Regions from separate parts of the Lysinibacillus sp. FSL K6-4013 genome, predicted to be linked through region 2. Evidence: predicted binding sites of a transcription regulator. Region 2 holds the regulator's gene; the other holds the start of a gene.
The links. Region 2 encodes NrdR, which represses ribonucleotide reductase genes. Its sites were predicted from a motif close to AACACNATATATNGTGTT; they were not measured.
Positions count from the first base shown of each region.

Region 1: the regulator NrdR is predicted to act here: its motif matches at 2,125-2,142, upstream of MHB39_RS14585 (vitamin B12-dependent ribonucleotide reductase).

Region 1 is NZ_CP152031.1:2,937,468-2,940,907, forward strand. Features, by position in the region: gene MHB39_RS14585 (vitamin B12-dependent ribonucleotide reductase) at 1-2,065, opposite strand, end outside; gene MHB39_RS14590 (biotin/lipoate A/B protein ligase family protein) at 2,266-3,045, opposite strand; gene MHB39_RS14595 (rhodanese-like domain-containing protein) at 3,309-3,440, shown strand, end outside.
Region 2 is NZ_CP152031.1:3,391,462-3,394,901, reverse strand. Features, by position in the region: gene MHB39_RS16775 (glyceraldehyde-3-phosphate dehydrogenase) at 190-1,212, shown strand; gene nrdR (transcriptional regulator NrdR) at 1,399-1,869, shown strand; gene MHB39_RS16765 (DnaD domain protein) at 1,886-3,250, shown strand; gene dnaI (primosomal protein DnaI) at 3,278-3,440, shown strand, end outside.

The sequences.
Region 1 (3,440 bases), 450 kb from region 2:
TTTCGGCTTTTACTTCAATGAATTTACCTAGACGACCAGAACGATAGTACGTGAAGGAGAAGTATGGCTCAAGACCTGTTGCTACCCCTACCATTGTACCTGTTGACCCTGTTGGTGCAACCGTTAATAAATGTGAGTTTCGGATACCAGTCGCTAAAATTTGCTCTTTGATATGAGCAGGCATTTTTTGCATAAAGCCTGTCTCTGTAAAGGCTTTACGTAAACGAGCTGTTTCTTCGTCTGTAGCACCTACTAAGAATGGGAAGCTACCACGCTCTTTCGCAAGCTCTGTAGACGCCTCATACGCAGTTTCAGCGATTGTTTTAAAGATTTCATCGACTAACGCATTACCTGCTTCTGAACCGTATTCTTTTTCACAGTAAATCAGCAAATCGGCTAAGCCCATAACACCTAATCCGACACGACGTTCACCAAGAGCTTGTACACGGTTTTCTTCTAAGAAGTAAGGTGTCGCATCAATCACATTATCCTGCATACGAACACCAACACGAACTGTTTCACGTAGTGCTTCGTAATCAACTGATTGATTTTCTTTATTCGCAAACTGTGCTAAATTCACAGCAGCTAAGTTACACACAGAATATGGTGCAAGTGGTTGCTCGCCACATGGGTTCGTCGCTACAACACTTTGACCGTATGCCTTTGCATTTGTCATGTCATTGGCGTTGTCAATGAAGAAAATACCTGGCTCTGCTGAGTATGTTGCACATACATTAATTAAATTCCATAACTCTTTTGCTTTAATTGTACGGTATGTGCGGACTTTATAGCCCATTTTCTCCCATTCACGAACATCACCAACTTCATGCCATTTCGTGTTGTAAACGCTCATTTCTTCCTTTGTATATTCTTCAACAGCTGGGAAACGAAGCTCGAAGTCAGCATCTTTTTCAACTGCTTCCATAAATTCTTTTGTTAATGTCACAGAAATGTTGGCACCTGTTAAAAACTCTGGGTTATGAACAGTGTACGTGCCACCATCACGTAATTTATTTTCAGCCTCACGAATGATCGCTGTATCAAATCCACCTAAGCCTTCAATGTTTTTATAATTCACGATGCCTTGATACATCGCTTCTTCTTGCATAGAAAGTGGCTTGAAGTTTAATTTTTCTTTGGCTAGACGGATGATTGTTTCATCCGTTGTATTTTCGATCAGGTAACGCAGAATACGTGGATTTTGCATTTTGGAAATAATAAACTCCACAATATCTGGATGCCAATCTGCTAGCATAATCATTTGTGCGCCACGACGTGATCCACCTTGCTCCACTAGATGTGTCAATTTAGCAATGTCATCTAACCAGGAAACAGAACCAGATGATTTACCATTTACACCACGAGCTAATGTGTTGCGTGGACGTAATGTTGAACCATTTGTTCCTACACCGCCACCACGGCTCATAATCTCCATTACTTGCTTACGGTGATCACTGATACCTTCACGAGAGTCAGCGACAAATGGCATCACGTAACAGTTAAAGAAAGTTACATCTGTTTCAGAACCAGCTCCATAAATCACTCGTCCAGCTGGAATGAATTTCAAGGATACTAATTGCTCATAAAATTTTTCAAACCATTCTTGACGTTTTTCTGGTGTTTTTTCAACAGCGGCAAGGCCCGTTGCATTTCGTTTTGCAATTTGTTCATAAAATATCTCAAGAGGCTTTTCTAACACGTCAATTGAACGCGTAATCACACCCGTTTCTTGCTCTTGCGGATCGTCTAATGCGCTACGATAATCCTCTTCAATCAAAATCTCTGCTGTTTTTGTAGACATGTCCAATTTTTGAATTGTCCCTAAACCACGTGCAGGAAATTTCGGATCAGCTTTTACCGTTAATACAACAAAGTCGCCGGCTTTCAATGTTTTCTTTTCTGTGTCTTTAAACGAATAGCGATCGATCATGACAAGTCTTGATACACCTTTGTGTGTAATATGCATATCAGATGTTACGGGGTGTACCTGCGGGAATTGTTCAATATCTTTGTTTAACTGTTCAAATTGATTGTTTACTTCGGGTTGATGATTTGTGAGTACCATCGTTTAGCCTCCCTTGTTTTCTTCATTACAAAATAAATACACAATATCTTGTGTCGTTAAACACTACATATTGTGTATATGTCTTTAAAAAAGATACTATATATAGTTTTTTAATTCAACTCTTGCTTTTTTTAATAGATTCAGAACTACTTGTTATGACTAGGATTGAACGTTAAAAAATATTTTTTTCATACCATTTTTTACTTTTTAAAGTTCCACTCATCTGAAGCATATTTTTTTTCTTCTAAAGCTTGGACATATTCTAATTGCTCCTCAGAAAGTGTAAATGGTTTTAATTCAATTTGCAACGATTTTGCAAAGCCATCTCTAAAAGCTGTCACACATTGTTCAACTGTCACTGGCTCTTTTACAAGACTGTTGATGGCAACAGCCTTTTCTGGTAGCTTTCTACGCATACGATTCTTCGCTTCTTCACTGGAGAAATTAAATACGGATAATAATTTCTCTTGATCCAGATCTAATAAAATGGCGCCATGCTGTAAAATGACACCCTTTTGACGTGTTTGAGCACTTCCAGCTATTTTTTTCCCCTCTACGACAAGTTCATACCAACTTGGTGCATCAAAGCAAACAGCACTTTTTGGACTCTTCAGGTCCGCTCTTTTCTCCTCTGTATCAGGTACACTAAAATAGGCATCCATACCTAGGTTATGGAAACCTTGCAAAATTCCCTCACTTAACACACGATATGCCTCTGTCACAGATTCTGGCATATTCGGATAGCTTTCCGTCACAATGACACTATAAGTTAGCTCATGTTCATGTAGGACAGCTCGTCCACCAGTTGGTCGACGTACAAAACCTAAGCCTTGTTCACGCACAGCATCTAAATTAATATCTCTTTTAGCTTGTTGAAAATAACCAATGGATAATGTCGCAGGCTCCCACTCGTAGAAACGAATTACTGGTGGAATTAACCCCTCACTATGCCAATCAAGTAAGGCTTCATCTAGTGCCATATTAAAAGAAGGACTACATTTCCCTGAATTTAAAAAATACCAAGTTGTCATATGCTCATCTCCTACAAATATAAAATGATCCATCAGGCCCCACCTGTGGGTCAACTTTAACGAATATTATACTACAGTTCAAATTGCGAACGATTGCTTGTGTAACGAAAAAAGCGATTTCGCTACAACCTAGTTAATTTTATCAAACTCATTGGACTATCGCTAGCGCATCTTTTATAATAATAGAGAAGATAGAAAGGGGTAAGAAAATCTTGGACATACTTATCACAATCGGTGTCGTTTTAGTAGTCACAATTGCATATATCGGAATTAATGCACTACGACTCAAAAAAGCCGTAACCAACCTAACACAAGAGCAATTCATAGAAGGCTATCGTAAAGCC
Region 2 (3,440 bases):
CGTAGCAAGCCGACCTTGCTGCGCATTTTTTTATGGTGAAACGCCATAATAAAGAATAATTTTTCAGAAAATAAGAACTTTTATATTCTCAATATATAATGTTCATCTTTTTTAAAATTGTGTTATACTAATCACCATAAAGTATATAATTAATTAATCTGAGTATGTACTCACAGGAGGATATTATAAATGACAGTATCAATTGCTATTAATGGTTTCGGGCGTATCGGACGTATGGTTTTCCGCCAGGCTATCGTACAACAAGATTTAAACATTGTTGCGATTAACGCAAGCTATCCTGCAGAAACGTTAGCACATTTGATTAAGTATGACACAAATCACGGAACTTTTGAAGGTACGGTAGAACCAGCAGGCGATGCTTTAGTTGTAAATGGTAAACGTGTTCAAATTATTAGTGAACGTGATCCATTAAAATTACCTTGGTCTACAATGGGTGTAGATATCGTGATTGAAGCTACAGGAAAATTTAATGAACGTGATAAAGCAGCCATGCACTTAGAAGCTGGCGCGAAAAAGGTAATCTTAACAGCACCAGGTAAAAACGAGGATGTAACAATTGTTTTAGGTGTAAATGATGACAAATTGGATATTGCTAAACATGATGTTATTTCAAATGCTTCTTGTACTACAAACTGCTTAGCGCCAGTAGCAAAAGTATTGAATGACACATTTGGTATTGAGAATGGCTTAATGACAACAGTTCATGCTTATACAAATGACCAAAAGAACTTAGACAATCCGCATAAAGATTTACGACGTGCACGCGGATGCGCCCAATCCATTATCCCAACATCTACAGGTGCAGCAAAAGCATTAAAATTAGTTTTACCTGAATTAGAAGGTAAAATTCATGGTATGGCTCTTCGTGTTCCAACACCAAACGTATCTTTAGTTGACCTTGTAGTAGATTTAAATACAGATGTAACAGTTGATGCTGTCAATGCTGCATTTGTAAAAGCAGCAACTGAAGGTCCAATGAAGGGTATTCTTAATTTCTCTGTAGAACCATTAGTATCTGCTGATTACAATACAACAACTTATTCTTCAACAGTTGATGGACTTTCTACAATGGTGTTAGGTAATCGCAAAGTAAAAGTACTTGCTTGGTATGATAACGAGTGGGGCTACTCTGCACGTGTTGTTGACCTTGTGAAAAAAGTGGCAAATGCTTTAGAAACAGTAAACGCATAATAATTTCTATAGAGAGCACATTGAAATCGAAAAGGTTTCAATGTGCTCTTTTTTGCAATAGCTTTCCTTATTCTTCAGGTGCTTTAGATTTATCATGAGCTCACAAACGTGAATGCACTTTTCTTACATGTAGGAAATTTGTTATAATAGATATATTAAATTGTTGTAAACCAGGAGAGTAATTATATGAGATGTCCATCTTGCCAATTTAACGGAACGCGTGTTGTGGATTCGAGGCCAGTAGATGATAATAAAGAAATTCGTAGACGTCGTGAATGTGAGTCATGTGGCTTCCGTTTTACAACGTTTGAAAAAATTGAAGAGACGCCATTAGTCGTTGTGAAAAAGGAAGGTTCACGAGAAGAGTTTAGCCGTGAGAAGGTACTTCGTGGGCTTATTCGTGCTTGTGAAAAACGTCCAGTGGCACTTGATGTGCTGGAGGAACTTGTTTTGTCCATTGAAAAAGATCTTCGTCGTATTGGAAATTCGGAAGTACGCTCAGAAGATGTTGGCGAAATGGTCATGGACCGCTTAGCCAAAATTGATGAGGTTGCCTATGTGCGTTTTGCGTCGGTCTACCGTCAGTTTAAAGATATCAATGTCTTTATTGAGGAAATAAAGGACATTATTCAACGTCAAACGGAGAAGAAATCATAGCAAAAAGAGAGGATGAATGACGTTGATTCATTTATATAAGGAATTGCAGCCTGGCGATCCTTTCGACATTCGTCTACCTCATGCATTTTCTACGCAAGAGCGTCAATTAGTTACATTATTTTATCAACCATTAACGGGATCAGAGCCAATTAGCCTCTATTTAACATTATGGGCAGAAGCAGAGCAAATGCCAAAGCAGCAAATGACACATTATTATTTAATGAATGTGCTAGGGCTACCAATTGGTAAAGTGTTTGAGGCTCGTATTGCATTAGAAGCTATTGGTTTGCTGCGTACATGGAAAAAAGAAAATGCTGGTGAGCGTAGTTTTTTATATGAGCTACAGCGCCCATTAGATGCAGATAGCTTTATGAAAGACCCGCTACTGTCGATGTTTTTGTTTAGTAAAATTGGAGAGCAGGCTTATCGCAACTTACGTCAGCGCTTTATGTCACCTGTAAAGGACACGGCGTTTAAGGATGTATCTCGTGCTTTTATTGATGTCTATAAGCCTGTTCATGCCAATATTCCATCAGATTTACAAGTGGATACGAGTCATAAGGATAAACAGCAAAAAGTATATCCTTTTTATTTGGAGCAATTCGATTTTGATTTATTGCAAGCTGGTTTGTCTGAGCAATTGGTACCTTCCAATTTGTTGACATTTGAAGTGCGTGAAGCTATAGCCAAATTGGCATTTTTATATCATTTAACAGCCCTTGATATGCAAAAAGTAGTAATACTTGCTTTAGATGATGATCTAGGAATTTCTCAGGAACGTTTACGAAAGGCTGCTGCTGATTTTTATAAATTAACCGTATCCAAGGAGCCGCCAAAACTTGCGCGTGTCACTGATCCTTTACCAGTAGCAGAAGCTGGACAAAAAACCAAGGATCAGGAGCTTCAACACTATTTAGAAACAACGGCACCTGTCCAAGTTTTAAGAGATATAAATAATGGTAAAGAACCATTACAAACCTCTGTCCAGCTTGCAGAAAATTTAATCGTTCAACATGGCATGCCAATTGGAGTGGTTAATGCATTGTTAGAATACGTTATGCTAACAACAGATATGAAGCTCCCTAAAAAATATGTGGAAACGATTGCTGATCATTGGGTACGTAAAAATGTCCAGACTGCTAAGGAAGCAATGGAACTTGCACGCCAAGAGCATGATAAATATACAGCTTGGAAAAACAAGCCGCAAACTCCCAATAAAACGAGTCAACAGTCAAAGGGACGTTCAAGATATCAACGTGAAGAAAAAGTGCCTGAATGGTTCTATAAACGAAATGAAAATCAAGAGGAATCTACCACTAGTACTATAGATTTTGAAAAAGAGCGACAAAAAATATTAGAGATGCTAGGAAAAAGCGAATAGTAAAGAAGGTGAGCAGTAATCGAACCTATAAATGGACCACTAAAGCGAGCAATTAATGTACCCTCGTTTCAAGAACGCTATGAAGCCATGCGACGTGAAATTTTAGAGCACCCACATGTGCAGGAATTTTTAGCACAGCATGCAGATGAATTAAACTATGACAATGTTGAGCGAAATTTACCTAAACTAC